DNA from 2 places in the Streptomyces sp. E11-3 genome. Region 1 is predicted to be linked to the other one. Evidence: predicted binding sites of a transcription regulator. Region 1 holds the regulator's gene; the other holds the start of a gene.

Evidence for each region. The regulator HrcA, encoded in region 1, represses chaperone genes, less so after heat shock. The targets are predictions, from matches to a motif close to TTNGCACTCNGNNNNNCNGAGTGCNAA.
Region 2: a site for HrcA is predicted at 3,776-3,802, ahead of groL (chaperonin GroEL). Genes of this name have one in related genera too.

Annotation. Positions count from the first base shown of each region.
Region 1 is NZ_JAZGRL010000002.1:2,003,376-2,014,698, reverse strand. Features, by position in the region: gene U9R90_RS28260 (DUF3097 domain-containing protein) at 1-55, opposite strand, end outside; gene U9R90_RS28255 (MBL fold metallo-hydrolase) at 91-828, opposite strand; gene hrcA (heat-inducible transcriptional repressor HrcA) at 1,011-2,027, shown strand; gene dnaJ (molecular chaperone DnaJ) at 2,028-3,167, shown strand; gene U9R90_RS28240 (nitronate monooxygenase) at 3,436-4,512, shown strand; gene U9R90_RS28235 (16S rRNA (uracil(1498)-N(3))-methyltransferase) at 4,509-5,255, shown strand; gene U9R90_RS28230 (hypothetical protein) at 5,329-5,937, shown strand; gene U9R90_RS28225 (S41 family peptidase) at 6,081-9,284, shown strand; gene U9R90_RS28220 (helix-turn-helix transcriptional regulator) at 9,328-10,173, opposite strand; gene U9R90_RS28215 (MFS transporter) at 10,354-11,323, shown strand, end outside.
Region 2 is NZ_JAZGRL010000003.1:127,885-147,678, reverse strand. Features, by position in the region: gene U9R90_RS30240 (alanine/glycine:cation symporter family protein) at 1-198, opposite strand, end outside; gene U9R90_RS30235 (alanine/glycine:cation symporter family protein) at 390-1,841, opposite strand; gene groL (chaperonin GroEL) at 2,025-3,650, opposite strand; gene U9R90_RS30225 (cold-shock protein) at 3,960-4,163, opposite strand; gene U9R90_RS30220 (MoaD/ThiS family protein) at 4,587-4,862, opposite strand; gene thrC (threonine synthase) at 4,921-6,231, opposite strand; SAM riboswitch class I at 6,249-6,394, opposite strand; gene U9R90_RS30210 (glucosyl-3-phosphoglycerate synthase) at 6,553-7,500, shown strand; gene U9R90_RS30205 (trehalose-6-phosphate synthase) at 7,578-8,996, shown strand; gene otsB (trehalose-phosphatase) at 9,095-9,964, opposite strand; gene U9R90_RS30195 (DUF3263 domain-containing protein) at 10,085-10,384, opposite strand; gene U9R90_RS30190 (ABC transporter substrate-binding protein) at 10,420-11,685, opposite strand; gene U9R90_RS30185 (SIS domain-containing protein) at 11,888-12,784, shown strand; gene arfB (alternative ribosome rescue aminoacyl-tRNA hydrolase ArfB) at 12,841-13,275, shown strand; gene U9R90_RS30175 (flavin reductase family protein) at 13,345-13,923, opposite strand; gene cdgB (diguanylate cyclase CdgB) at 14,279-16,003, shown strand; gene U9R90_RS30165 (carbohydrate-binding protein) at 16,102-17,073, shown strand; gene U9R90_RS30160 (class II fructose-bisphosphate aldolase) at 17,070-17,927, opposite strand; gene U9R90_RS30155 (hypothetical protein) at 18,074-18,508, opposite strand; gene U9R90_RS30150 (1-phosphofructokinase family hexose kinase) at 18,570-19,514, opposite strand; gene nagA (N-acetylglucosamine-6-phosphate deacetylase) at 19,660-19,794, opposite strand, start outside.

The DNA.
Region 1 (11,323 bases):
GGACGGCCTGCCGCTTCTTCCAGGGCGGGGTCAGATCGGGGTGGTAGCTGCGCATCCGGCCGACGATAGGAAGAATCGCGGGTCAGGCGCTCACGACACGCCGAAGCGGGCCGCCAGCTCCTCGCGCTGCGCGTGGACAAACGCCGCATCCACCACAGATCCATGGCCGGGTACGTACGCCGCGTCCTCACCGCCCAGTTCCAGGAGCCGGTCCAGGGCGTGCGGCCACTGCGTCGGCATCGCATCGCGCCCGGCCTGCGGCGGACCCGACTCCTCGACCAGATCGCCGCAGAAGACGATCTCCGGGGCGGCGGAGCCGGCGCCCTGGACCAGGACCACCAGGTCGTGGCCGGTGTGACCGGGGCCGACGTTCGCCAGGAGTACCCGCACACCGCCCAGGTCGAGGGTCCACTCGGCGCAGACCAGGTGGTGCGGGTGCACCAGGAGGTCCACCGCCTCGGCCACCGCGGGCCGGTCCGCCCCATGACGTACCGCGTCCGCGAGGAGGTCGTCGCGGCCCCTGGCGAAGACCGCGTCCAGACCCACCGCGCCGTACACCTCCACGCCCGCGAAGGCCGCCGCGCCCAGTACGTGGTCGAAGTGCGGGTGGGTGAGGGCGAGGTGGGTGACCCGGCGCTCGCCGCCGAGCAGCCGCTGGGCCTGCGCTCTCACCTCGGCGCCCTCGCGCAGCGTGGACCCCGCGTCAATCACCAAGGCCGCCCTGTCACCCGCGACAAGGCCGACCGTGCAGTCCCAGATCGGCAGCCGCCGTCGGGCCACCGAAGGGGACAGTTGCTCCCAGTCCGGCTCTTCCCAAGTCAACCCCATGGGGAGACGCTAACCCCAGGCGCGCGGGGCGGCACGGCGCCGGACCGACCGCCCTTGCCGGGGTCGTACCCACCGGCCGTACACTGGCTGCGGGAATCTTGGCACTCGCCTGCGGTGAGTGCCAGGGGGAAAGCCGCAGCGGCGACCGGGGCCGCGGGGAAGACAGCTGGAGGTGTGCGCGGATGCTCAGTGAACGAAGGCTCGAGGTGCTGCGCGCCATCGTCCAGGACTATGTCGGCACCGAGGAGCCGGTCGGCTCCAAGGCGCTCACGCAGCGGCACCACCTCGGTGTCTCGCCCGCGACCGTACGCAACGACATGGCCGCGCTGGAGGAGGAGGGCTTCATCGCCCAGCCGCACACCAGCGCCGGGCGGATTCCGACGGACAAGGGGTACCGGCTCTTCGTCGACAAGCTCGCGGACGTCAAGCCGATGTCCGCGCCCGAGCGCCGCGCCATCCAGAGCTTCCTGGACCACGCGGTCGACCTGGACGACGTCGTGGCCCGTACGGTCCGGCTGCTCGCGCAGCTGACCCGGCAGGTCGCCGTGGTGCAGTACCCCTCGCTGACCCGCTCGACGGTCCGCCATGTCGAACTGCTCGCGCTCGCGCCCGCTCGGTTGATGCTGGTACTGATCACCGACACCGGCCGGGTCGAGCAGCGGCATGTGGACTGCCCCGCTCCGTTCGGCGAGACCTCGCTCGCCGATCTGCGGGCCCGGCTCAACAGCCGGGTCGCGGGGCGCCGTTTCACCGACGTACCGCAACTGGTGCAGGACCTGCCCGAGTCCTTCGAAACGGAGGACCGGGGCACGGTCTCGACCGTGCTCTCCACTCTCCTGGAGACCCTGGTCGAGGAGACCGAGGAGCGGCTGGTCATCGGCGGCACCTCCAACCTGACCCGCTTCGGGCACGACTTCCCGCTCGTGATCCGGCCGGTGCTTGAGGCGCTTGAGGAGCAGGTCGTGCTCCTCAAGTTGCTCGGCGAGGCCAAGGACTCGGGCATGACCGTACGAATCGGGCATGAGAATGCCCACGAGGGCCTCAACTCCACGTCCGTCGTGTCGGTCGGCTACGGTTCGGGCGGCGAGGCAGTCGCCAAGCTCGGCGTGGTCGGACCGACCCGCATGGATTACCCCGGAACGATGGGAGCAGTACGCGCAGTGGCACGTTACGTCGGACAGATCCTGGCGGAGTCGTAAGTGGCCACGGACTATTACGCCGTACTCGGCGTGCGCCGCGACGCTTCCCAGGACGAGATCAAGAAGGCTTTCCGGAGGCTCGCCCGCGAGCTGCACCCGGACGTCAATCCCGATCCCAAGACGCAGGAGCGCTTCAAGGAGATCAACGCCGCCTACGAGGTGCTGTCGGACCCGCAGAAGAAGCAGGTCTACGACCTCGGGGGCGACCCCCTGTCGCAGTCTGGCGGCGGCGGTGGCGCGGGCGGTTTCGGGGCCGGTGGCTTCGGCAACTTCTCCGACATCATGGACGCGTTCTTCGGCGCGTCGTCCCAGCGCGGGCCGCGCTCGCGTACCCGCCGTGGCCAGGACGCGATGATCCGGCTCGAGATCGAGCTGGACGAGGCGGCCTTCGGCACCACCAAGGACATCCAGGTCGACACCGCGATCGTGTGCTCGACCTGCTCCGGTGAGGGCGCGGCGCCCGGGACCTCGGCGCAGACCTGTGACATGTGCCGCGGCCGCGGTGAGGTCTCGCAGGTCACCCGGTCCTTCCTGGGCCAGGTCATGACCTCGCGGCCGTGCCCCCAGTGCCAGGGCTTCGGCACTGTGGTGCCGACGCCGTGCCCGGAGTGCGCGGGCGACGGACGGGTGCGCTCGCGGCGCACCCTGACGGTGAAGATCCCGGCCGGTGTGGACAACGGCACCCGGATCCAGCTGGCGGGCGAGGGCGAGGTCGGGCCCGGTGGCGGCCCCGCCGGTGACCTCTACGTCGAGATCCACGAGCTGCCGCACCCGGTCTTCCAGCGGCGCGGCGACGACCTGCACTGCACGGTCACCATCCCGATGACGGCCGCGTCCCTCGGCACCAAGGTGCCGCTGGAGACCCTGGACGGCATGGAGGAGATCGACATCAGGCCCGGCACCCAGTCGGGGCAGTCGGTCCCGCTGCACGGGCGGGGTGTCACGCACCTGCGCGGCGGCGGACGAGGCGACCTCATCGTCCACGTCGAGGTCCTCACCCCGTCGAAGCTCGACCCCGAGCAGGAACGCCTGCTGCGCGAACTGGCGGCCCTGCGAGGCGAAGAGCGTCCGACTGGGCAGTTCCAGCCGGGCCAGCAAGGGCTGTTCTCGCGCTTGAAGGACGCCTTCAACGGGAGATAGGCGCGGCTGCGGCCGGGGCTCCGGGGGTTGTCCCCCGGGGCAGCACAGTCAGCCGGGCCAGCAAGGGCTGTTCTCGCGGTTGAAGGACGCCTTCAACGGGAGATAGGCGCGGCTGCGGCCGGGGGCCCGGGGGTTGTCCCCCGGGGCAGCACAGTCAGCCGGGCCAGCAGGGGCTGTTCTCGCGGTTGAAGGACGCCTTCAACGGGCGCTGAGGCCCTAGCGGAATGTTCGATTCGGTGCTGTGTGGGGGACGTGACACGATGCTGACATGTCCTCCGCACTGACCGATCTCTGCCGGTACCCGATCGTGCAGGCCCCCATGGCGGGCGGCGCCTCCGCCCCGCCGCTGGTCGGTGCGGTGTGCGAGGCCGGTGGCCTCGGCTTCCTCGCGGCCGGGTACAAGACGGCCGACGGCATGTACCAGGAGATCAAACAACTGCGCGGGCTGACCGCCAGGCCCTTCGGCGTCAACCTCTTCCTGCCGCAGTCCGAGTACGCCGACCCGGCCGCCGTCGAGGTCTACGCGAACCAGCTCGCGGGCGAGTCCGCCTGGTACGAGACCCCGCTCGGCGAATACGCCTGCGGCGGGCTCGACGACGGCTACGACGCCAAACTCGCGATCCTCATCGACGACCCCGTACCGGTCGTCTCGTTCACCTTCGGCTGCCCGACCCGCGACGCGCTGGAAGCCTTCGCACGCGTCGGGACACTCACCGTCGTCACGGTCACCACACCCGAAGAGGCAGCCGCCGCGCAGTGGGCGGGCGCCGACGCGGTGTGCGTGCAGGGCATCGAGGCGGGCGGCCACCAGGGCAGCCACCGGGACACCCCGGCCTCCGACGGCAGCGGCATCGGACTGCTGTCCCTGATCGCGCAGGTACGCGAGACCGTACAGCTGCCGATCATCGCGACCGGTGGTCTGATGCGCGGCGCCCAGATCGCCGCGGCCCTCGCGGCGGGCGCCGACGCGGCCCAGCTCGGCACCGCGTTCCTGGCCTGCCCGGAGTCCGGTGCCCACGCCCTGCACAAACAGGCCCTGACCAACCCGCTGTTCGTCCGCACCGAACTCACCCGCGCCTTCACCGGCCGCCCGGCCCGCGGCCTGGTCAACCGCTTCCTGCGCGAACACGGCCCGTACGCCCCGGCCGCGTACCCCCAGGTGCACCATCTGACCAGCCCGCTGCGTAAGGCCGCGGCCAGGACGGGCGACGCGCAGGGCATGGCGCTGTGGGCCGGGCAGGGCCACCGGATGGCCCGCGAACTCCCGGCCGGGCAGCTGGTCGAGGTGCTGGCGGCCGAACTCACGGCGGCCAAGGCCGCGTTGATCGAGGGGAGCGCGTCATGACGGCGCCGGTGTTCGTGGTGGACGAGGTACCGGGCGGGCCCGAGTACGTCCTGGAGGGACCCGAGGGGCGGCACGCCGTCTCCGTGAAGCGGCTGCGCGCCGGCGAAAATGTCGTACTCACCGACGGCCGGGGCCGCTGGACCGAGGGCGTGGTGAAGGCCGCCGAGGGCAAGGACCGGCTCGTCGTGACGGACCTGACCGGCATCGAGGAAGAGCCCGAACCCACCCCGCGGATCACCGTCATCCAGGCACTCCCCAAGGGCGACCGCGGTGAACTCGCCGTCGAGACCATGACGGAGACCGGCGTCGACGTGATCGTGCCGTGGTCGGCGTCCCGCTGTATCACCCAGTGGAAGGGCGACCGCGGTCTGAAGGCGCTCGGCAAGTGGCGGGCCACCGCCCGCGAGTCGGGCAAGCAGTCGCGCCGGGTGCGCTTCCCGGACGTCGCGGACGCGGCAACGACCAAACAGGTTGCGGCACTTCTGGCCAAGGCCGACCTCGCCGCCGTCCTGCACGAGGACCGCGACTGCGCCAGCGAGCCCCTGGCCACCGCCGAACTCCCCACCTCCGGCGACATCGTGCTGGTCGTCGGCCCCGAAGGGGGCGTGTCCCCCGAGGAGTTGGCCCTCTTCGCCGAGGCGGGTGCCAGGCCGTACCGGCTGGGCCGCAGCGTGCTGCGCACCTCCACCGCGGGCACGGCCGCGACGGCCCTCCTGCTGGGCCGCACCGGCCGCTGGGCGTAACCCCGTCCGGCGCGAGAAGATCTGGCGACAATAGGGGTACCGCTCCACCGCCCCCGGTGGGATTCTGCCCCGTATGCGGGCAATGTGGCGTCACGTCAGGCGCGTACCCAGCCGCCGCCGTGGCCTGTACGCGGCCGGGGCGGTGACCGCCGCCGTCGTGGCCGTGACCGCGTGCGAACCCGTCGGGAGCACGATGTCCGCCACCGCGGTCGCGATCACCACCGACCAGGTCGGGACCAAGGCGCTGGAGCAGAAGAACATCGACGTGCAGTGGCTCAGCTGTTCGGCGACGCTCGGGGAGGGCGGTAAGACCACCCCCAACACGGGGGATCCCACTCCGTCACCGAGCGTACGGAGCGTGGCCACCGTCGACTGCCAGGGCAAGACCATGGACGACAAGGACATCACGATCACCGGCAAGGTGACGGAGGAGCTCGACGGCCGGTGCGTACGGGGCGACCTGACCGCCAAGGTCGACAACAGAGTCGTCTTCGAGGCCAACATGCTCGGCAACTGCGCGGCGACCACCGAGCCGCCCAGGACTCCGCCGGTCACCTACGAGCCGACCCCGACCAGCCCACCGGATGCCACCGAGCCGCCCGACGACCCGGCCAGGCCCACGGTCACCGTGACGGTGACCGCCGACCCGCCGCCCACCTGCGACTGCGCACCCGGCAAGTGACGGTGAGCCCCTGGGCCGCCCGGCGCCGGACCGCAGGCGACGCGCGAAGCGATAGCGGGCCGACATGCGAAGTGATCGCAGGGCGACGCGCGAAGCGATCGAACCACTGGCCGCAGCCCGGCCCGGCTGCCTAGGGTGACCTTGTGACGCACCCTGCCTACCTCCGGTTTCCGCATGTCCAGGGCGACTTGATCGCCTTCACCGCCGAAGACGACGTCTGGATCGCGCCCCTGGGCGGCGGCCGGGCCTGGCGCGTCAGCGCCGACAACACCCCCGTGAACCATCCGAGGATCTCCCCGGACGGCACCCGGGTCGCCTGGACGTCGACCCGCGACGGCGCCCCCGAGGTCCATCTCGCGCCCATCGACGGCGGCCCCGCCAAGCGGCTGACCCACTGGGGAAGTTGGAAGACCGCCGTACGCGGCTGGACCCCCGGCGGCGAGGTGCTAGCCATCAGCACCCACGGCCAGGCCTCACTGCGCCGCAGCTGGGCCCGCGCGGTCCCGCTGGACGGAGGGCCCGCGGCCACACTCCCGTACGGCCCGGTAGGCGACGTGGCCCACGGACCCGAAGGGCAGATCCTGCTGCTTTCGGCCACCATGGGGCGCGAGGCGGCCTTCTGGAAGCGCTACCGCGGCGGCACCGCGGGCAAGCTCTGGATCGGCGGCCCCGACGGGGAGTTCACACGGGTCCACGCAGACGTCGACGGGAACATCGAATACCCGATGTGGGTGGGGGAGCGCATCGCGTTCCTCTCCGACCACGAGGGCACCGGCGCCGTCTACTCGTCCCTTCCCGACGGCACGGACCTGCGCCGCCACACCCCCACCGACGGCTTCTACGCCCGGCACGCCGCCACCGACGGAACCCGCGTGGTGTACGCCTCCGCCGGTGGACTCTGGCTCCTGGACGACCTCGACGGCACCGAGCCCCGCCGCCTCGACATCCGCCTCGGCGGTCAGCGCACCGACCTCCAGCCGCACCCCGTACGGCCCGAGCGCCACCTCTCGGCCGCCGCGATGGACCACACCGGACGCGGCAGCGCGGTCTCCGTACGCGGCGGCATCCACTGGGTCACCCACCGCGAGGGCCCGGCCCGGGTACTCGCCGCCGAACCCGGCGTACGCGCCCGGCTGCCGCGCACCTTCCGCGTCGACGGCGACGAACACGTGGTGTGGGTGACGGACGCCGACGGCGACGACGCCCTCGAGTTCGCCCCCGCCACGGGCGTCGCACCCGGCGCATCCGTACGCCGGGTCGGCGCCGGACAGCTCGGCCGCGTCCTGTCCCTGGCCGTCGCCCCGGACGGCAGCCGCGCCGCCGTCGCCGCGCACGACGGCCGCGTACTGCTGGTCGAACGCGCGTCAGGCGACGTACGCGAAGTCGACCGCAGCGAGCACGGCGACGCCACCGGCCTTGTCTTCTCACCGGACTCCGCCTGGCTCGCCTGGTCGCATCCAGGACCCGACCCGCTGCGCCAGCTCAAGCTGGCCAACACCGCCGACCTGTCCGTCACCGAGGCCACCCCGCTGCGCTTCCGCGACTTCTCGCCCGCCTTCACGCTGGACGGAAAGCACCTCGCGTTCCTGTCGGCGCGCTCCTTCGACCCGGTCTACGACGAGCACGTCTTCGACCTGGCCTTCGTGGGCGGCAGCCGCCCGCACCTGATAACGCTGGCCGCCACCACGCCATCGCCGTTCGGACCGCAGCGCCACGGCCGCCCCTTCGAAGCCGCGGAGAAGGGCGGCCCCGAGGGTGAGGACGACACCCCGGCCACCCGGATCGACCTCGACGGACTCGGCGACCGCATCGTGCCGTTCCCCGTCGAAGCCGCCCGCTACACCACGCTCAGGGCCGCCAAGGACGGCCTGCTGTGGCTGACCCACCCGGTGCGCGGCGCCCTCGGCGTCTCCCGCGCCACACCGGACGACCCCGGCCCCAGGACGGTGCTCGTACGGTACGACCTGGCCCAGCAGCGGGTCGAGGAGATCGCCGCGGACGCCGACGACTTCTCGGTCAGCGGCGACGGCAAGCGGGTCCTGCTGCACACCGACGGCAAGGTCAAGGTGGTGCCCAGCGACCGCCGCCCGCCGAGCGACGACGACAGCGACAGCAACATCACCGTCGACCTCTCCCGCATCCGGCAGATCGTCGAACCCGCCGCCGAATGGCGCCAGATGTACGAAGAGAACGGCCGCATCATGCGGGACCACTTCTGGCGCCAGGACATGGGCGGCATCGACTGGACCGGCGTACTGGACCGCTACCGGCCCGTACTCGACCGGGTCGCCACCCACGACGACCTGGTGGACCTGCTGTACGAGGTACACGGCGAACTGGGCACCTCGCACGCCTACGTGGTCCCCTACGGCGGCTCGGGCCCGGCCAGCACCCGGCAGGGCCTGCTCGGCGCCGACCTGTCCCGGCACCCGGACGGCCTGTGGCGGCTCGACCGCATCCTGCCCTCCGAGACCTCCGACCCGCACGCCCACTCGCCGCTGGCCGCGCCCGGCGTCGCGGTCCGCGCCGGGGACGCCATCCTCGCCGTGGACGGCCGCCCGGTGGACCCCGTCACCGGCCCCGGGCCGCTCCTGGTCGGGGCAGCCGGGAAGCCGGTCGAGCTGACCATCTCGCCGTCCGGCGGCGGCGACCCCCGGCACGCCGTCGTCGTACCGCTCGCCGACGAGGAGCCGCTGCGCTACCACGCCTGGGTCGCCGACCGGCGCGCCTACGTCCACCAGATCTCCGACGGCCGCCTCGGCTATCTGCACGTCCCCGACATGCAGGCGCCCGGCTGGGCCCAGATCCACCGCGACCTGCGGGTCGAGGTGGCCAAGGAAGGCCTGATCGTCGACGTACGAGAGAACCGCGGCGGCCACACCTCGCAGCTGGTCGTCGAGAAGCTGGCCCGCCGGATCGTCGGCTGGGACCTGCCGCGCGGCATGACGCCCTCCAGCTATCCGGCGGACGCCCCGCGCGGCCCGGTCGTCGCGGTCGCCAACGAGTTCTCCGGCTCCGACGGCGACATCGTCAACGCCGCCATCAAGGCGCTCGGCATCGGCCCGGTCGTCGGCACCCGCACCTGGGGCGGCGTCGTCGGCATCGACAGCCGCTACCGCCTGGTCGACGGCACGCTGGTCACCCAGCCCAAGTACGCGATCTGGCTGGAGGGTTACGGCTGGGGCGTCGAGAACCACGGCGTCGACCCGGACGTCGAGGTCGTGATGGCCCCCCAGGACCATGTGGCCGGGCGCGACCCCCAGATCGACGAGGCGGTACGCATGGCCCTGGCCGTACTGACCGAGAACCCGGCGAAGTCCCCGCCGAGCCTGCCCGAACTGGGCTGACGGCGGGACACGTCGGCGGGGTGAGTGCGGCTTACGGCTGTGCTCACCCCGCCACCGGGTACAGCGAGCCTCGCCGCCCCTCGGGCGAGGCGAGCCACTCGACCTTCCGTGCCGTGTCGGTGTGCGGCTGCGGGGTGTGCAGCACGATCGACAGGTCCGGCCGGGCCGGGATCCGCAACTGCGTCGACTCGAAGAACAGCAGCCCCACCAGCGGGTGTTGAAGCTCCTTGGCCAGCAGCCCGCCCGGCGCGATGTCCCGCCGCTCCCACAGCTCGGCGAACTCGGCGCTCAGCTCCCTCGCCTCCGCGACGACCCGCGCGAAGCCCTCGTCGTCCGGGTGCTCGGAGCAGGCGGCGCGGTACTGCGCCACCACCTGCCGGGCGTTCGCCTCCCAGCTCTGCGAACGCTGCCGGTAGAGCTCGTCGGTGAAGAAGGCGAGCAGACAGTTCTGCCGACTGTCCGGGCGCATCCCGAGCACCGCCGCGGCCGCGTCGTTGTACATGACGCAGTTCCAGTACGCGTCCATGATGTGCGCCGGGTACGGCATCCAGGTGTCGATCAGCCGCCGCAGCCCGTCGCACATCTGCTGGTCGGCCGCCGCGACCTCCAGCACGGGCGGGTTGAGACCGGCCAGTACGTACAGATGGCGCCGCTCGGCGCTGCTCATCCGCAGCACCCGGGCGACCGCGTCCAGTACCTGCGGCGACACCGAGATATCCCGGCCCTGCTCCAGCCACTGGTACCAGGACGCGCCGACTCCGGCGAGCACCGCGACCTCCTCGCGGCGCAGCCCCGGCGTACGGCGGCGGGCTCCGCCGTCGGGGAGCCCCGCCTCGGCCGGGGTGACCCGCGCCCGACGGCTCATCAGGAACTCACGCAGCTCGCGCAGGCGGTGCGCCTTCCGCGCGGCACTGTCCTGGCCGGACTTCTCGTCAGATCTCCTGTCAGACCTCTCGACAGACCTCTCGGCGGTCTCCGCCACGTGGCTCTCCCTCCCCGGCTGGTGGTGTGACCACCAGCATAAGTAGCGGCTCCCCAGGGATATTCCGGCCGCCGGAGGCTGTGGACCATGACGACCGAAGCTCCTCCCACCACCGATGCCCCCACCACCCGGGCCGCCGCGCCACCTCACCTGAGTCCCCGCGCCAAGCTGGTCCTGTTCGTGCTGTGCGCCGCGCAGTTCATGGTCGCGCTGGACTTCTCCGTACTGAACGTGGCGCTGCCCGTGCTCGGCCGCGACCTCGGTATGAGCCACTCCGCACTCCAGTGGGCGGTCACCGCCTTCGCCCTGCCGTCCGGTGGGTTCCTGCTCCTCTTCGGCCGGATCGGCGACCTGTACGGCCGCCGCAGGCTCTTCGTGTCGGGCCTGGTGCTCTTCGGCGCGGCATCGCTGCTCGCCACCTTCGCCTGGGACCCGGCGTCGTTCCTCGCCGGGCGCGCCCTGCAGGGCCTCGGCGCGGCCGCCATCGTGCCCACCGGTATGTCCCTGCTGACCACCACCTTCCCCGAAGGGCCGCAGCGCGACCGGGCGCTGGGCATCAGCGGCACCCTGATGTCCCTCGGCTTCACGGTCGGCATGGTGCTCGGCGGCGTCCTGACCGACACGCTCGGCTGGCGCTCCACGATGGGTCTGCTCGCCCTGTGCGCCCTGGTCGTGCTGCCGCTCGCGCTCTCCCTGCTCACCGAGTCCCGCACCGCCGAGCGGCCGCGGCTCGACGTGCCGGGTGCGGTCACCGTCACCGGTGGGCTGCTCGCCCTGATCTACGCCCTGTCGACGGCCGCCGAGCGCGGTTCCTTCGGCGGTGTCGACGTGCCCGTGGCGCTGGTCGCGGGCGCGGGGCTGCTGATCGCCTTCGTGATGGTCGAGTCCCGTACCGCCGAGCCGCTGGTGTCGCTGTCGATGCTGCGGCGGCGGACGGTGGCCTGGGGGAACCTGGGCGGTCTGGTCACCTTCTCGATGATGAGCACGGTCGTGTTCGTGCTGACCCTGTACCTCCAGGACGTGCTGGACCTCTCCGCCTTCCAGACCGGGCTGGTCT
Region 2 (19,794 bases), on a different contig from region 1:
GATCGTGAAGGCACCGAAGGGGCTGACGCCGCTCTTCGGCTTCTCCTTGATGAGGCGGAACATCTCCGGGACCAGCCTCAGCTGGACGGCCTTGGAGCGGAGGGTGAACCAGAGGCCTGCCACGGCCACGAGGGGGATCAGCAGGTAGGTCCAGAAGGCATCGTTGATGTCAACGATCCAGGTGTTCAACGTGCTCATGCGAGGTGCGTCCCGGTCCTGTGGGTGGGGGATCGGTTCGGACGGCACGGTACGGATCGCGTACGTAGATGGCCGCCGACCGTGGAAGACGCGCTTCCACTTCTAACAAGTGACAGGACTCTAGGCAGGGACTTTGGTCCCTGCCCAGACCTCACAGCGGTGCGCTATCTCACACGGTGAGACGTCGCAGGTCAGGCTGGGCGCTTGGCGCGTTCGCCGTCGGCCGCCACCGGCTCCCAGCACTGCACGCCCGGCAGACCGGGAACGCGGTCCCGGGTGAACACCGGATCCAGGCCCGACCTGCGCTGCGCCTGGTAGTCGTTCAGCAGCCGGAGGGCGATCAGCGACAGCGGCAGGATCGCGGCCAGGTTGACCAGCGCCATGAAGCCCATGAAGACGTCGGCCAGGTTCCACACCACGCTCACCGAGCCCAGCGCGCCGAGGAAGACGACACCCAGGACCAGCGCGCGGTAGCCGATCAGCACGCTCTTGCCGCCGTTCATGAACTGGATGTTGGACTCGCCGTAGTAGTAGTTGCCGATCAGGGTGCTGAAGCAGAGCATGAACACGACGACGGTCAGGACATGTCCCGCCCAGCCGCCCAGGGTGTCCGAGAGCGCGTTCTGGGTGAGGTCGGCGCCCTGCCGCCCGGACAGCGCCGGGTTGGTGGTCAGGATGATGAACGCGGTCATCGTGCAGACCAGCATCGTGTCGAAGAAGACGCCGAGCGACTGGACCAGGCCCTGCTTGACCGGGTGTGTGACGTCGGCGGTGGCACCGGCGTTCGGCGCGGAGCCCAGGCCCGCCTCGTTGGAGAACATGCCGCGCCTGATGCCCTGCTGGATCGCCGCGCCGATCGCGCCGCCGGTGACCTCGCGGAGCCCGAAGGCGCCGCCCACGATGTCGGTGAACACGCGCGGTACGTCACCGATGTTCAGCAGGACGACGGCGGCGCCGAGCAGCAGGTAGACCACGGCCATGATCGGCACCAGCCAGCTGGTGACCGTGGCGATCCGCCGTACGCCGCCGAAGATCACCGCGCCGAGCAGCACCATCAGCGTCAGGCCCACGGCGGCCGGGAACCAGTCCGCGTCGCCGCCCGAGAGCGACCCCGAGGCCACCGCGACGATGGTGTTGGACTGCACCGCGTTGAAGACGAAGCCGAAGGTCGCCGTGATGGTGACCGCGAACAGCACGCCCAGCCAGGGCCGCCGGAGCCCGTACCGCATGTAGTACGCGGGCCCGCCGCGGAACGAGCCGTCCGCGCCGCGCACCTTGTAGAGCTGCGCGAGGGTCGACTCGACGAACGCCGACGCGGCGCCGATGAGCGCCATCATCCACATCCAGAACACCGCACCGGCCCCGCCGACGGTGATCGCGGTGGCCACACCGGCGATGTTGCCGGTGCCGACGCGGGCGGCCGCGGAGATGGTGAAGGCGCCGAAGGACGAGATCGGCTTACGTCCGTCGGCGCCGGGGGTCGGCTTGTCCCGCATCACGCGCAGCATCTCGGGGAACATCCGGAACTGCGCGCCTTGGGAGCGGAAGGTGAAGTACAGCCCCGCACCGACCACGAGGGGGATGAGCAGATAGGTCCAGAAGTAATCGTTGATGTTGACGATCACGGTGTCGAGCGTGTTCACGTACGGGACTTTAGCCGTGCAAAACACCCCTCAGCCGCCACAACAGGCCCTGGCCGACCAGTCGAGAGAAACGCCACAGAGGAGGGCCCGGGCACGCGACAGGGGCGGCACCCTCCCGAGGGAGAGCACCGCCCCTGCGTACCGCTAACCGCGTACGGCGTAGGACAGTTGATCCGCGAGGGATCAGAAGTCCATGTCACCGCCCGGCATGCCGCCCGGAGCGCCGCCGGGGGCGGCCTTCTCCGGCTTGTCGGCGATGACGGCCTCGGTGGTGAGGAAGAGCGCGGCGATGGACGCGGCGTTCTGCAGCGCGGAACGCGTGACCTTCGCCGGGTCCAGGATGCCCTCGGCGATCATGTCGACGTACTCGCCCGTGGCGGCGTTCAGACCGTGGCCGACGGCCAGGTTGCGCACCTTCTCCACGACGACGCCGCCCTCAAGGCCGCCGTTGACGGCGATCTGCTTGAGCGGGGCCTCCAGGGCGAGCTTCACGGCGTTGGCGCCGGTCGCCTCGTCACCCTCGAGCTCCAGCTTCTCGAAGACCGAGGAGGCCTGCAGCAGGGCCACGCCACCGCCGGCGACGATGCCCTCCTCGACGGCCGCCTTCGCGTTGCGAACGGCGTCCTCGATGCGGTGCTTGCGCTCCTTGAGCTCGACCTCGGTGGCGGCACCGGCCTTGATGACGGCCACGCCGCCGGCCAGCTTCGCCAGGCGCTCCTGGAGCTTCTCGCGGTCGTAGTCCGAGTCGCTGTTCTCGATCTCGGCGCGGATCTGGTTGACCCGGCCGTTGACCTGCTCGCTGTCACCGGCACCGTCGACGATGGTGGTCTCGTCCTTGGTGATGACGACCTTGCGGGCGCGGCCCAGCAGGTCGATGGTGGCGTTCTCGAGCTTGAGGCCGACCTCCTCGGAGATGACCTCGCCGCCGGTGAGGATGGCGATGTCGTTCAGCATCGCCTTGCGGCGGTCGCCGAAGCCCGGGGCCTTGACGGCGACGGACTTGAAGGTGCCGCGGATCTTGTTGACGACCAGGGTCGACAGGGCCTCGCCCTCAAGGTCCTCGGCGATGATCAGCAGCGCCTTGCCGGACTGCATGACCTTCTCGAGCAGCGGAAGGAGGTCCTTCACGTTGCCGATCTTGGAGTTCGCGATCAGGATGTACGGGTCGTCGAGGACGGCCTCCATACGCTCCATGTCGGTGGCGAAGTACGCCGAGATGTAGCCCTTGTCGAAGCGCATACCCTCGGTGAGCTCCAGCTCCAGACCGAAGGTCTGGGACTCCTCGACGGTGATGACGCCTTCCTTGCCGACCTTGTCCATGGCCTCGGCGATGAGCTCGCCGATCTGGGTGTCGGCGGCGGAGATGGAGGCGGTCGAAGCGATCTGCTCCTTGGTCTCCACGTCCTTGGCCTGCTCGAGCAGGGCGCCCGAGACGGCCTCGACGGCCTTCTCGATGCCGCGCTTGAGGGCCATCGGGTTGGCGCCGGCGGCGACGTTGCGCAGGCCCTCGCGGACCAGGGCCTGGGCCAGGACGGTCGCGGTCGTCGTGCCGTCACCGGCGACGTCGTCCGTCTTCTTCGCGACCTCCTTGACCAGCTCGGCGCCGATCTTCTCGTACGGGTCCTCGAGCTCGATCTCCTTGGCGATGGAAACACCATCGTTGGTGATCGTGGGGGCGCCCCACTTCTTCTCGAGGACGACGTTGCGGCCCTTGGGGCCAAGGGTGACCTTGACGGCGTCGGCGAGCTGGTTCATCCCGCGCTCGAGACCGCGCCGTGCCTCCTCGTCGAACGCGATGATCTTTGCCATGTGAAGTGGTCCTCCCGGACTGGGGTGGATGGTCGATGGACTGTGCGGCGCCCGCGACGGACGACCTGCGTGCCTGCGTGGTTCCTTGCCCCACCCGGCCAGCGGGCCTCGCCGACCCAGTCCTTCTGTCACTCTCACTGGGAGAGTGCTAACGCCAATGATTAGCACTCGACCCCTGCGAGTGCAAGCGACTACAGCAGATACCGGGCGCGGTCCAGGCGCGCTCGCCAGGACGCACGAGAGGCCCGTACCCCGTCAGGAGTACGGACCTCTCGTGTGTGAGTGCGTCGGTGGTCGATCGCGCCGAGATCAGACGGCGAGCTTGACCATGTCCGCCTGCGGACCCTTCTGGCCCTGCGAGATCTCGAATTCGACTCGCTGACCCTCTTCCAGGGTGCGGTACCCGTCCATCTGGATCGCGCTGTAGTGGACGAAAACATCCGCACCACCGTCGACCGCGATGAAGCCGTACCCCTTCTCCGCGTTGAACCACTTGACGGTGCCCTGAGCCATGCCTAACTCCCCTATTACTGGCCCTTGCGCGGATCCGCACTTCGCGAATCCGGGTCAGACCTCACTCCCCAGAACAGGTGGGGGTGTGCGCCGGAACGCGTCGACCGCGGCTGAATGTATCTGCCCAACTGCCCTCTGCAACAGGTCAATCGGACGAGAAATCTGGGCACGCCTGATCGGAAATACCTGGAGAATTCGACACAGTCGGGGCAAGTCGGGCCAGGCAAAAGGAACGCAAGGTACAAATGGCGGCGTCACTTTGGCTGCTTCTTATCGGCATGCCGGGCACTTCTCATATGCTCTCGGCACACTCATCGCGCAAAGCGGAGCAGTATTCCCAACTGTACCGCGCTCAACCATGCAGAATCACCCCCTCCGCTTCTTGCGGAGGGGGTGATTCTGTCGGTTCGGACCGGCGGCGGGTCAGCCGCCCGCGACGGCCGGGATGATGGAGACGCCGGCGCCGTCCGGCGTGGCCGTCTCAAGGCCCTGCTCGAAGCGCACGTCGTCGTCGTTCACGTACACGTTCACAAAGCGGCGCAGCTTGCCCGTGTCGTCCAGGACGCGGGCGCCGATGCCGACGTGCTTCTTCTCCAGGTCGGCGATGACCTCGGCGAGGGTCGCGCCCTCGGCCGAGACCTCGGACTCGCCGCCCGTGTACGTACGCAGGATGGTGGGGATGCGGACCTTGACGCTCATGGGGTGTTCAGCCTTTCGGAATTCGGGGGGTCGGCGGTGCCGGCGGTCGGCGAGCCGCTCAGCGGGCCAGCCCGGCGTCGCGGAACGCGTCCAGGCTCGGGCGGATCGTCGCGGTCGGACCGGTCGTCGGAGCCACCGCGTCCAGCGTCTTGAGGCCGTCACCGGTGTTCAGTACGACCGTGCTCAGCGCCGGGTCGAGCACGCCGGCCTCGATCAGCTTCTTCGTCACGCCGACGGTCACCCCGCCCGCGGTCTCCGCGAAGATGCCCTCGGTCTGCGCGAGCAGCTTGATCGCGTCGACGACCTGCTCGTCGTTGACGTCCTCGACCGCGCCGCCGGTGCGCCGCGCGATGTCCAGCACGTACGGGCCGTCGGCCGGGTTGCCGATGGCGAGCGACTTGGCGATGGTGTTCGGCTTCTGCGGCCGTACGACGTCGTGCCCGGCCTTGAAGGCGGCCGAGACCGGCGAGCAGCCCTCGGCCTGGGCGCCGAAGATCTTGTACGGCTTGTCCTCGACCAGGCCCAGCTTGATGAGCTCCTGCAGGCCCTTGTCGATCTTCGTGAGCTGGGATCCGGAGGCGATCGGGATGACGATCTGGTCGGGCAGCTGCCAGCCGAGCTGCTCGCAGATCTCGTACGCCAGGGTCTTGGAGCCCTCGCCGTAGTACGGGCGCAGATTGACGTTGACGAAGCCCCAGCCCTCGCCCAGCGGGTCGCCGATGAGCTCCGAGCAGAAGCGGTTGACGTCGTCGTAGTTGCCCTCGATGCCGACCAGTTCGCCGCCGTACACCGCGGCCATGACGACCTTGCCCTGCTCCAGGTCGTGCGGGATGAACACGCAGGAACGGAAGCCGGAGCGGGCGGCGGCGGCGCCGACGGCGCCCGCGAGGTTGCCGGTCGAGGAGCAGGACAGGGTGGTGAAGCCGAAGGCGCGGGCGGCCTCGACGGCGATCGCCACGACCCGGTCCTTGAAGGAGTGGGTCGGGTTGCCGGAGTCGTCCTTGATGAACAGGCCGCCGGTGACACCCAGTTCACGGGCGAGGTTGTCGGCCTTGACCAGCTTGGTGAAGCCGGGGTTCAGATTCTGCTTCTCGGCGACGTCGGCCGGGACGGGCAGCAGCGGCGCATAGCGCCAGATGCTGTTCGGACCCGCCTCGATCTGCTTGCGCAGGCTTTCGGGGTCACCGGTCGGCAGGTCGTACGCGACTTCGAGCGGGCCGAAACACAGCTCACAGGCGAAGATCGGGCCGAGCGCGAAACGCTCGCCGCATTCGCGACAGGAGAGGGCGGCGGCGGGACCGAGCGAGACGGTCGCGGCGGGGGTGCCAGTGGTGTCGGCAGTGGTTGCTTCGACAGATTGCACAGCCATGGAGGCGAGGCCCTTTCTCCTCATCTTCCTTACGACGCACTTCGCCGTAAGACGGATTTGGCACCTTCCCTAGTCAGGAGCCTCGCTTCGCGACACACGAGCACTGACTGGAGGGTTGCCGGGGCTTCAACGGGCCGTATCCCTCTGCCCCTCTGGATGAGCGGTATGAAGTTGTGCGCTGGACGGCCCCCGACATGCGACGGTCATCCGCGTTGTTCAAGACTGTAACCGAAGGCCCTGACACTTGAGATAGTCGTCCGAACCGCGAGATGGATCACATGCATACCCCACGTACACCTCACTTCCAGGGGGACCTCGAACGTGCTCGATGAGGTGGAGCGCTGGCTGACCAGGCGTTCCTGGTCCGTGTCCGACCGCTCGCTCGATGAACTGCTGGCTGCCAAGGCACGACACGGCAACCGGGTCAGTGTCGTCCTGCCCGCGCTCGACGAGGAGGAGACGGTCGGCGAGATCGTCGCCACGATCCGGCGCGAGCTGATGACGCGCGCCGTCCCGCTCGTCGACGAGCTCGTCGTGGTCGACTCCGGGTCGAGCGACCGTACGGCCGCGGTGGCCGCCGCCGCGGGCGCCCGCGTGGTGCACCGGGACACGATTCTGCCCCGAATACCCGCGCTGCCCGGCAAGGGCGAGGTGCTGTGGCGCTCGCTCCTGGTGACCAGCGGCGACATCGTCTGCTTCATCGACGCGGACCTGCGCGAGTTCTCCGCGGACTTCGTCACCGGGATCGTCGGACCGCTGCTCACCGAGCCCGATGTGCAGTTCGTGAAGGGCATGTACGACCGTCCGCTCGGCGAGGCGACCGGCCAGGGCGGCCGGGTGACCGAGTTGGTGGCACGGCCGCTGCTCAACCTCCACTGGCCACTCCTCGCCGGTTTCGTGCAGCCACTGGGCGGCGAGTACGCGGCCCGCCGCTCGCTGCTTGAGCGGCTGCCGTTCCCCGTCGGGTACGGCGTGGAGCTCGGGCTGCTGGTGGACGCGCTGCACACGGTGGGTCTTGACGCGCTGGCCCAGGTGGATATCGGGGTGCGCAAGCACCGGCACCAGGACGGGCGGGCGCTCGGCCGGATGGCCGCGGCGATCTACCGGACCGCGCAGCTGCGGCTGGCCCGCGGACATCTCGTACGCCCCAGGCTGACGCAGTTCGAGCGGGGCGCGGACGGGTTCGAGCCGCTGACCCACTCGGTGGACACGGAGGAGCGCCCGCCCATGGAGGACATCGTCGAGTACACGACCCGGCGCGTAGCGTGACACGTCCGAGTGCGTCGGCCTTCCAGCTTCGGCCTTCCGCACGTTTGAACCATTACGCCACGGGCTAGGTAGGGCGCATGTCTTCCGAGCACCACGCACGGCACCACGCCCAGGTCCTCGTCGCCTCCAACCGCGGACCGGTCTCGTACGCCGTACGCGACGACGGCACGCTCGACGCAAAGCGCGGCGGCGGTGGGCTGGTCTCCGGGCTCTCCGCGATCGGCCCCGACACGGACGCGCTGTGGGTCTGCGCGGCGCTGACCGACGGGGACCGGGAGGCGGTACGGCGCGGAGTCGGTGAGGCGGGCGTGCGCATGCTCGCGATCGACGCCGAGGTGCACGCCGACGCGTACAACGGCATCGCCAACTCGGTCCTGTGGTTCGTCCACCACCTCCTCTACCAGACGCCGCTGGAGCCCGCCTTCGGCTCGGAGTTCCGGCGCCAGTGGGCCGCGTACGAGGCCTACAACCGCGCCTTCGCCGAGGCGCTGGCCGCGGAGGCGGCGCCGGACGCGGCCGTGCTCGTGCAGGACTACCACCTGGCCCTGGTGCCGGGGATGCTCCGCGAGCTGCGCGCGGATCTGCGGATCGGGCACTTCTCGCACACCCCGTGGGCGCCGCTCGACTACTTCCGGATGCTGCCGGACGACATCGCCGCGCAGCTGCTGCGGGGGATGCTCGGGGCGGACCGCCTCGCGTTTCTGACCCGGCGCTGGGCGGACGCGTTCGTGGGGTGCGTTTCGGGGGTGCTCGGCCCGGACGCGCTGGGCGCTACGCGGATCGGGGTGCACGGCCTGGGCGCCGACGCCGACTTTCTGCGGGAGCGGTCGCGGCGGGACGATGTCGAGGAGCGGCTCGTCGGCCTGCGCTCGCAGATCGGCACCGGTCCCTCCGGTGACGTCCGCAAGACCATCGTCCGGGTCGACCGCACCGAGCTGTCCAAGAACATCCTGCGCGGTCTGCAGGCGTACCGGCTGCTGCTCGAATCGCACCCCGAGTGGCGGGAGCGGGTGGTGCACCTCGCCTTCGCCTATCCGTCCCGGCAGGACCTGGAGATCTACCGCGCGTACACGGCGGAGGTCTCGCGGGTCGCCTCCGAGATCAACGAGACGTTCGGGACGCCTGGTTGGACCCCCGTCGTCCTGCACGTCAAGGACGACTTCGCGCGGTCGCTCGCGGCGTACCGGCTGGCCGACGTGGCGCTGGTCAACCCCATCAGGGACGGCATGAACCTGGTCGCCAAGGAGGTGCCGGTCGTCTCGGACGAGGGGTGTGCGCTGGTGCTGTCGCGGGAGGCGGGGGCGTTCGAGGAGCTGGGCGATGACGCGGTGGTGGTGAACCCGTTCGATGTGTCCGGTACGGCGGCGGCGCTGCACTCGGCGCTGGTGATGCCGTCCGCGGAGCGGGCGGAGCGCACGAAGCGGTTGGCCGCGGCGGCGACTTCGCTGCCGCCCGCGCAGTGGTTCTTGGATCAGCTGACGGAGCTACGCGGCTGAGGTCAGAAATTCAGCCCGGCCGGCGTTTGAGGCCAAAGGGGGTCTGGGGGCTTGCCCCCAGTTTCGGGAAGGGGCGGGATTGGGGAATCTTCCGTCTGTTACGGCAACCGCGACGCCAGCGCGCCCAGCAGCGCCACCACACCCGACGGGCCGTCGACCACCACGTCCGCCCGGTCCGCCAGCTCCGGCACCTCCTGGCTGCCGCTGCACACCAGGAGCCCCGCCACCCCCTCCCCCCGCAACTTCTCGACCGCCGCGAACGCCGCCAGGTCGCCGAGGTCGTCCCCGGCGTAGAGGACCGCCTCCGCGGACACCTCGCGGAGGTAGGAGGTGAGCGCCGCGCCCTTGTCGACGCCCGGCGGACGCAGCTCCAGTACGAAGCGGCCCGGCTCGACGACAAGCCCGTGCCGCTCGGCCAGCTCACCGAGCGGACCGCGCAGGGCTTCGAAGGCCGCGGAGGGATCCGCCGCACGCCGGGTGTGGACGGCGACCGCCCGCCCCTTCTCCTCGATCCAGGTGCCCCGCCACTCGCCCAGCTCGTCCAGGAAGCCCGGCAGCTCCGCGCGGACCGCCGCGACTCCGGGGTGCGGCTCGGGCGCCTGCACCTGCCCGGACACCGCGTCCCAGCGCTCGGCGCCGTAGTGCCCGAGCACCACCAGGTGCTCAAGCCCCGGCACCCCCGCGAAGCCGCCGTACCGTACGGCGACCCCGGCCGGACGCCCGGTCAGCACCGCGACCGAGCCGAGCTTCGGCGCCAGCTCGGCCAGCGCGGGGACGGCGTCGGGGTGGGCCCGCGCCTGCTCCGGGTCGGAGACGATCTCGGCGAGAGTACCGTCGAAGTCGAGAGCCACGACGGCACGCCGGGGCCGGTCGAGGAGCGCGGCGAGCCCCTCGCGCCCGGCGGCGGTCACGGGCGTCGGCAGGTCAGACGCGGGGTCGGACGAACGGGAGTGCGGTTGGCTGCCCATGCCCCGACCCTATCCAGCTACGGCCGGGCGCACGCCCCGCGTACGGACGCATATGCGGGGCGTCGGCGGGCCGCGCCGCCGGGACCGATCAACGCCGGGACCAATCAACGCCGGGACCAATCAGCGCCGAGCCCGCCGCGCGTCCCGCAGCCGCCGCAGCCGGTTCACCGTCACCGGGTCGTGGGCCTGGGCACGCGGGTCGTCTATGAGCGCGCCGAGCAACTGGTAGTAGCGGGTGGGCGAGATGCCGAGCCGCTCCCTGATGGCGCGCTCCTTGGCCCCGGCCCCCGGCCAGCTCTGCCGCTCCACCGCGAGCACGGCGGCATCGCGCTCGCAGAGACCGGAGGAGCCGGAGCGTTCGGAGGGACCGGAGCGTTCGGAGGGACCGGAGCGTTCGGAGGGACCGGTCTGTTCCGTCATACCCAAACCGTAGCCGCGCCCACTGACAGCCCCGCCTAGCCCGCGCTGTTGTCCGCCGCCACCGCCGCGTTCTGCATCTCCTTGAGGGTCGTCACCGGGTCGCCGCCCCGCTCGACCGTCGCGCCGATCCTCTTCTTGATGTCCGCGCTCACCTTCGCCCAGGACGTCTTGCCCACCGGGTAAAGCTCCGACGTCGGCAGCTCCTCCAGGAACGCGCGCAGCGCCTTGTGCTTCGGATCGGCAGCCAGCGCCTCGGCCGCGGAACTGGTGACCGGCAGGATGTCGTAGCGGGCGGAGAAGTCCAGGACCTTCTCCTCGCTGTAGACGAAGTCGAGGAAGGTGCCGATCTCGTCGCGGTGGCCGTTCGCCTTGAAGGCCATCATCCAGTCCGCCACGCCCATGGTGGCCTTGGCCTTGCCGTTGACGCCGGGCAGCGGCACCATGCCGTACTTCACGCCGCCCTTCTCGGCCTGCTTCATCAGCGTGGGGTGGCCGTTGAGCATGCCGACCTCGCCACGCGCGAAGGCGTCGAAGGCCTTCTGCCGGTTGAGCTTCTGAGGCGGGACCGGGCCGGTCAGGTCCTTGGCGACCAGCTCGCTCTTCAGCCACCTGAAGGTGTCGATGTTCTGCGGCGAGTCCAGCGTGTACGTACCGATCTGGTCGGTGTAGCCGGAGCCACCGCTCAGCAGCCACTGCATGGTCTCGGCCTGCGCCTCCTCCGGGCCGAGCGGCAGCGCGAACGGCGTCTTCACCCCGGTGTCCTTCAGGGACTGGGCGGCGGCCGCGAGCTCGTTCCAGGTCGTCGGCGGCTCGACGTCGGCGGCCTTGAACAGCTCCTTGTTGTAGAAGAGCAGCCGGGTCGACGAGGCGAACGGGATGCCGTACTGGACCCGCTTGACCTCGCCCGCGGCGGTGAGCGGGGAGAGGAAGTCGGACTGCACGGAGATGGAGAGCAGTTCGTCGGCGGTGTACAGGCGGTCCTTGGCGGCGTGATCGGCGTAGGCGCCGATCTGCGCCATGTCGGGCGCCTCGCCCTTCTCGGCCATCTCGGCGACCTTGGCGTCGACGTCGGTCCAGGGCAGCACGGTGACCTCGACCTTGATGCCGGAGTTCTTGCTCTCGAACTCCTCGACCAGGTCGTCCCAGTACTTCTTGGAGCTGTTGTCCGCGCTGTCGCCGTAGTCGGCGGCCACGAGTTTGAGGGTCACCTCATCAGAACCGGTACTGCCGCAGCCGGCCAGCGTGGCCGTCATGCCCAGTGCGACTACCGCCGCGATCAGCCCTGTTGTCCGCCGGTGCACAGCTTTTCCTACTCTCATCTGTTTCAGTCGGTCCCCCCGTGACGTCCTGATTGTATGAACTGCGAGTTTTCCTGTTGTTCACAGGGAGGTCTACACCACCTCTGCCTGGAGGTCTACACCACTCGCACCGTTGCCCCTCGGTCGCCACGGCTGCTATGCACATCTCGTCCTGCCGCACCGCCCGTTCGAGGAGCCGCCGCGCATGTCCCGTACCGCAGCCGAAATAGCCACCCAGCCCACCTGCTGGCGCCGAGCGGCCAAGGCCGCCGCCGACTTCGACGGGCTGCCGCGACCGGGCGAGCGGGTCGCCGTCACCGGCTGCGGCACGTCCTGGTTCATGGCGATCGCGTACGCCGCGCTGCGCGAGGCCGCGGGCCAGGGCGAGACGGACGCCTTCGCCTCGTCGGAGTTCCCGGTGGGCCGCCCGTACGACCGGGTGGTGGCGATCACCCGCTCCGGTACGACGACCGAGGTGCTGTCCCTGCTCGGCGACCTGCGCGGCACCACCGCGACGGTGGCGCTGACCGCCGACCCCAAGACCCCCGTGATGGACGCGGCGGACCAGGTGGCGGTGCTCGACTTCGCGGACGAGGAGTCGGTGGTCCAGACGCGCTTCGCGACCACGGCCCTGGCCTTCCTGCGAGCCGGGCTCGGGGACGGCGTACCAGGTGTGAAGTCGATCGCCGAGGCCGCCGTCGACGCGGAGCTCGCGGTCACCGAGCCACTGCCCGAAGCCGTACTCGGCGCCGAGCAGTGGACGTTCCTGGGCCGTGGCTGGACGTACGGGCTCGCGCTCGAGGCCGGGCTGAAGATGCGCGAGGCGGCGGGGGCCTGGACCGAGGCGTACCCCGCGATGGAGTACCGGCACGGCCCGATCTCCATCACGGGTCCCGGCCGGGTGGCATGGATGTTCGGCACGCTGCCCGAGGGGCTCGCCGGTGACGTGGACCGCGTCGGCGGCCATCTGGTCGCCCGCCAGGACGCGGACCCGCTGGCCGACCTGATCCGCGCGCAACGCCTCGCGGTGGCGCTGGCCGAGGCGAAGGGCTACGACCCGGACCGCCCGCGGAACCTGTCCCGCAGCGTGATCCTGAGCTGAGAATCACGGCCGCCGGGCCGAAAACGGGGTGACGGGGGCCGGGGGCGCACGGAATCATGGTGCGCATGCCTGGTCCCTATGTCATCCGCGGTTCGGTCTCCCTGCCGGAGGCCGAGCTCGTCTGGCGTTTCTCCAGGTCGTCCGGGCCCGGCGGGCAGCATGTGAACACCAGCGACTCGCAGGTGGAGCTCCGCTTCGACCTGGCGAACACCTCGTCGCTGCCCGAGGTGTGGAAGCAGCGCGCCCTGGAGCGGCTCGCGCCCAAGCTGATCGGCGGAGTGATCGCGGTCCGCGCATCCGAGCACCGCTCGCAGTGGCGCAACCGCGAGATGGCGGCCACCCGCCTGGCCTCGCTGCTGGCCGAGGCGACCGCGCCGCCACCGAAGCCGCGGCGCGCGACGAGGATCCCCCGGGGCATCAACGAGCGGCGGCTGCGCCAGAAGAAGGCCCGCAGCGAGACGAAGCGGGGCCGCTCCGGCCGCGATTGGTGACGGAACCGATGGTGACGGGACCGATGGTGACGGGACCGAACCCCTCCCGGTCGGCCCGGCAGCCGGAAGTCAGCCCAACTGCCGGTACCGGCCCCGGAAGTACATCAACGGCCCGCCCTCCGCACTCGGCAGCGACGCGCTCAGCACCCGCCCGATCACCAGCGTGTGGTCCCCCGCCCGCACGATCTGCTCCGTACGGCACTCCAGGGTCGCCAGCGCACCGCCCACCAGCGGCGACCCGGACACCTCCCCACGGGCGTACGGGATGTCCGCGAAGAGCAGCCGGTCGCTGATCCGCCCCTTCATCGCGAACCGCCCCGCGATGTGCCGCTGGCTCTCGGCGAGCACCGAAACCCCCCACAGCGGCTGCTCGGCGAGCAGGTCGTCCATCCGGGAGCCCTCCCGCAGACTGACCATGACCAGCGGCGGATCGAGCGAGACGGACACGAAGGCGGTCGCCGTCATACCCACGTCCTCCCCCGCCGGCCCGTCGTCGGCCAGTGCTGCCTCGCGCGCGGTCACCAGCACCACGCCTGCGGCCAGCCGGGACATGGCGGCGCGGAAGTCGTCGTTGCTCACCCCATCAGGATGCACAGCGGGCTGCTCTGAGGGGTGGGGGACGCGTGGGACGGCAGGAGTCTTCAGCACGCCGGAAACGCTAGCCGCGCCGGACCCGACCCCGCATCGGGCCCTGGGCGGAGCCCGGTCCTAGGACCACAGCCCGAGCACGCGGCGCCTCCGCGCGCCGCTCCCACCCCACTCGCACGCCACCTTCACATACCACTGAGTTTGCGTTCAGAAAACGTACAGAGGCGCCCCGCACTCACTCCCCACCCCTTCACCCCTTCCTGTGACTTGAGTCACAGGACTCATATTTCGTTGACCCTGTGTACCGGGTGAGCTGCTCGCTGTGATTCAGTGGCTGAGGCCACGTGGGAGCCAACAGACACTGAGGACACTGCGAATCCTGGAGTTGCTGTCGAGGTCTCGGGGAGAGCGAAGCATGGAGACCGAGTCGGAGCCTTACGTCCGTCTTGCGACCCTGCGGCAGCTGCATCAGGTGGTCGCCGACCTGAACACGGCGCGAAGCCTGGCAGACACGCTGCAGACGGTCGCCGACGGCATCGTGAACGGCCTCGGCTATGAGCTGGCGTGTGTCAATCTCGTACGCCCCGACGGCGACCTCGTCGTCGCCGCCTTCGCAGGTAACGCCGCTGCCGAGGCGCTCATCACCGGCCGCGTGGGCTCCCGTGCCTCCTGGGAGCGCCGTCTGAGCATGGGCGAGGCGTGGGGCGACCTCCGCTTCATTCCGCACACCGAGGGCTGGGTACTCGACGACGACGACGTACCGCAGTGGTACACCGAGGGACCCGAGCCGCGGTTCGAGGACGAGTGGCATCCGTCGGACCGGTTGTTCGCGCCGATGTACGCGGCGAGCTCGGCCGGCGGCGAGCTTCTGGGCGTCATCGCCGTGGACCGGCCGCGCAACGGCCGCCTGCCGGGCGCCTGGGGCCGCGAGGCGCTCCAGATGTACGCGTTCCAGGCCGCCATTGCAATCAGTAACGCTCGCTTGCGGGCAAACATGCAACGCGCGTTGGTCAGACTCGAACGGGAACAGCAGGCGCTGCGGGCCAGTGAGGAATCCTTCCGGCAGGCCTTCGAGTACGCGCCGTCCGGCATGGCCATCGCCGAGATGGGCGGCGACCAGCACGGCCGGATCCTGCGCACCAACGACGCCCTGTGCCGCCTGCTCGGCCGCCCGGCGTCCGCGATGCGCCGCTATTCCTTCTCCGACCTCGTCCACCCCGAGGACATAGGCACCCTCCTCCGTACGTCCGCCGAGGGCGGGCGGGCCGAGCTGAGACTGGGGCGGCGGGACGGCACCTACCTCTGGGTCTCGATGCGGAACTCCGTGGTCGCCGACGCCGCCGACGGGCCGCGCTTCCTGCTCACCCACGTCGAGGACATCGAGGAGCGCAAGCGCCGCGAGCTGCAGCTCGCGCACCGCGCCTCGCACGACTCGCTCACCGGCCTGCCGAACAACGCCGAACTCCGCGCCCGGCTCGGCGCCCGCCTGTGCCGCCGCCCGCAGTCCGTGCAGCCCAGCGCGGTGGACACCCTGGACGCGGCGTACGGCGGCGCTCCCCTGGCGGCCGGCTACGACGTCACCGCGTACGACACCCACGCCTACCCCGCCCACGGCTACGACACGAACGGCTACGACACGGGCTCCCACCCCTTCGGCTCCGGCCTCGGGTCGGGCACCTACGACGAGGCGTTCGACCACCACGTACACACCGTCGCGCCCGAAGGGGACACCGACGACGGCACCAAGGGCCTGGCCGTACTCTTCTGCGACCTCGACGGCTTCAAGTCGATCAACGACCGCTTCGGGCACCACACGGGCGACGCCGTACTCATCGAGGTCGCGCGCCGACTGACCAACGTGGTCCGGGACGGCGACACGGTCGCCCGGCTCGGCGGCGACGAGTTCGTCGTCCTGGCCGACGGACTCGGCCGCGCGGACGCCCAGGACCTGGCCGTACGCCTGCGGAACGCGATCATCCCGCCGATCCGGGTGGACGGCAGGGCGGTCCGGGTCGGGGCCAGCTTCGGCATCGGATGGGCACACTGCGGGATGTCGGCGGAGGAAGTACTGCAGTCAGCTGACCAAAGGATGTACGTAGAGAAACGATCTCGTGCGAAGCAGCACAGGCGCGCGGGATAGTCGCAGGTCAGCGATGTCATGCCGGTAACAGCCCCGTGAAGTGTCACTCAGAGCGGGTAGGCTCGCCTGACACTCGACCTGTAAGAGGAGCGGTTGGCATGACGCCCGGCGACAACGGCGCGAGCAAGCCCGAGGACGACGACCCGTTCGGCTACCTGTACGCCGACGGCCAGGCCGCCGGTGCCACCCCACCGAGCGGTGGCGGCGGCTATGGCTACCCGGGCGGCGGCCGCTCCTACAACCAGGTCCGCACGGTCGGCGAGCGCCAGTACGGCCAGCCCCCACAGGCACCCGCGCACGCCCCCCAGATCCCAGGCCAGCAGCAGGCCCCCTCGTACAACCAGGCGCACTACGCCGCGCCGGAGACGTTCCCGGGTGGCCCTCCCGCCACTCCGCCGCAGCAGCCCGCCCAGGGCGGCGGCGGCCGGGGCCGCGGCCCCAACACCAAGATGCTGCTGATCGGCGCGCTGGCCGTGGTCGCCGCCGTGGTCATCGGCATCGGTGTCGCGGTCATCAACGGGGACTCGGGCGAAAAGGACGACCAGGCGGGCAAGGACGAGCAGAAGCAGACCCAGGGCCCGGCGGACACGGCGAAGCCGTCCGACGAGCCGTCGAAGGACGCGAAGGATCCTGAGGACGAGGTGGAGCTGCCTCAGTCCGACGCGAACTCCCTGACCCTGGCGGGCGGCGCCGTCACGGCGTCGGACGTCGACGGCGCGAAGGCCACCGGTGGCACGTATGTGGCGGGCCTCAACACGCCTGGCGCGTCGGCGACCTGGACGGTCAACGACATCCCGAAGAACGGCAAGTACACGCTGAACGTGACCTACGGCGTGCCGGGCAAGGACGCCAACACCACGCTCACGGTCAACGGCAAGGCGCACGACCGGCCGCTGAACATGGAGAACTTCGCCAAGGCCAAGGAAGGCGAATGGGAGCGGGGCTGGACCAACACCTGGTCCAACGTCCTTCTCACCAAGGGCACCAACATCATCAAGATCTCCTGCGAGACCGGCAACGCCTGCGAGGTCAACCTCGACCAGCTGTCACTCGAAAAGGGCTGGCGCTAGGCCCGGGAGCTGGTCAGCCCCAGGAAATGCGCCACCGTCCCGGCCATCGCCTCACGCGCCGGGGCGAGGTACTTCCGGGGGTCGACGGTCGACGGGTGGGCCTCGACGAAGGCGCGTACCGCGGCGGTGAACGCCGTGTTGAGGGCCGTGCCCACGTTGACCTTCACCATGCCGGAGGCGACGGCACGCCGTATCTCCGCGTCCGGTACGCCGCTTGAGCCGTGCAGCACCAGCGGGACCGGCACAGCATCCCGCAGCCGGGCGATCAACGCGTGGTCCAGGGCCGCCGTGCGCTCCGTCATCGCGTGTGAGGAGCCGACCGCGACGGCCAGCGCGTCCACCCCGGTCGCGGCGGCGTACGCGGCGGCCTCGGCCGGTTCCGTACGGACGCCGGGCGCGTGCGCGTCCAGCGGCGGTTCGCCCTCCTTACCGCCCACCTTGCCCAGCTCGGCCTCGATCCAGATGCCGCGCTCGTGGCCCCAGCGGACCGCGTCCGCCGTCGCCTTGACGTTGTCGCCGTAGCTCAGCTTCGAGGCGTCGAACATCACCGAGCTGAACCCCTCGGGGTGCGCGGCCCGCAGCAGTTCGACCGACTCGACGTGGTCCAGGTGGAGCCCGAGGCGGGCGGACGAGGCGCGGGCGACGGCGGCGGTGGCAGCGGTGATCGCGCCGAGCCTGCCGCCGTGGAACTTCACGGCGTTCTCGGAGATCTGCAGCACGGCGGGCGCGCCCGCCCGCTCGGCACCGGCGGCGATGGCCTCGGCGTGCTCCAGCGTGATGACGTTGAAGGCGGCGAGCCCGTGGCCCTTCTCCTGGGCCTCCGCGACGAGTTCACCAGTGCGGACGATCGGCATGCTGCTCCTCTGGATCTCAGCCCGCCGATGCTTGAGGCCGTCTTTGAGCCCGGTCGGCGAGGCCTTTCGGGAAGGGGGCGCGACCGAGCAATGGGTGAGGGGCGGCACGGTCGTAGAGAAACCATGACGCCCCTCAGTCCTTCAGGTCAGCCGATGGCCCAATCTGTGCACGAGTTCAGGTAGGTGTTTCCTTCATACCTAGCTACCTGTATGCCCCAGTCGAAGATACCCGAGCTGTTGATGGCGTAGGAGTTGTAATTGACGCCGCCGTTATTGGCACCGTTCGTATCCTTGTGCCACGCCCAGTTCTTCCTCACGCCGTTGACATCTTTGGTGATGAGTCGGGCTCTGGCGTGGTGCCCATCGGCCTTCGTGTCCGCGAAGGTCATGCTGAAGTCGATCCGGGTATCAGCGCCATACCAATCCGCATAGACGTACCCCCAGGCACCGGTGGTCGAGCATTCTGCTCGCGTGGGGTAGGCCTGGGCGGAACTCGACGTCGCCACTGTCAGAATGAGGGCTCCCAGGGCAGTGCCTGCGAGCTGGACAGTCCTGCGGAATCGAGGCTTCGAAAGAGACATGCACATGATCATATCTGGTCATGTCAACTTCCAGAAAGGTCATTTCGCGTCAGAGGGCTGGTCATGCGGTGGTGACACCCCCAGTCACCATGATCTGTGCCAACACCCCCTCGTACGCCCCGCTGTCGAACTCCCCCGCCACCGGCGCCCGCACCGTCGCCGCCGACAGCGCGACCGCTCGCGCCAACCGCCGTGGCCACGGCTCACCCGCGACCAGACCGGCCAGCAGCCCCGCGACCACGGAGTCCCCCGCTCCCGTCGGATTGCCGGACACGGGCGCGGGCGGTGCGGCCCGCCAGCCGCCCTCAGGGGTGACCGCGAGCAGCCCCTCGGGACCGAGTGAGGCGACCACGGCGTGGGCGCCCCGCCCCCGCGCGTCGCGGGTGGCGCGCAGGGGCTCCTGGGAGCCGGTCAGTTCGGCCAGCTCCGCGGCGTTCGGCTTGACGATGTCGGGCCGCGCGGCGATCCCCCGCCGCAGCGGCTCCCCACTGGTGTCGAGCAGGACGGGCACGCGCGCGGTGCGGGCGGCGCGTATGAGGTGGGCGTACGCCCCCACCGGCACCCCCGGCGGCAGGCTGCCGCACAGCGCCACGGCCCGCGCGGAGCCGAGCAGTTCCGCGTACCGGGTGCGGAAGGTGGCCCATTCGTCGGAGGTGACGAAGGGCCCCGGCTCGTTGAGCTGGGTGGTGTCACCGGACGCGGCGTCGACCACGGCGATGGTGCGCCGCGTCGCACCTGACACGGGCACCAGCGCGTCGGTGAGCAACCCGGGCCCCGTCGCGGCGTCCCGCGCCAGCAGATGCCGTACGGTCGCCCCGGTGTCGCCGCCCGCGAACCCGGTGACCGTGACCTCGTGCCCGAGCGCGGCCAACACCCGCGCCACGTTCAGGCCCTTGCCGCCAGGGCGTTCGGTGACCTCACGGACGCGGTGCGAGGCGTGCGGAGTCAGTCGGGGGACCCGGTAGGTGACATCGAGGGCAGTGTTGAGCGTGACCGTGAGGATCACGGGTGCCACCCCCGGAAGAACGTGAAGTACATGAAGTGCGTGAGGAACGCGCGTGCGGGCCTGATCATGCCAAACAGAAGGCGGTTGGCCCAGACTCCGGAGCCAACCGCCTACACACCATCCCCCCCGACAACGTACGGGCAAATCACCCCACTTGGGGCTCCACCACCCATTCACCCTTGCGCATCACGCCCTTGAGGTCGAACGCCGCGTCCAGGACCACCAGGTCGGCGTCCTTGCCCGCCTCCAGCGAGCCGACCGTGTCGTACATCCCGAGCAG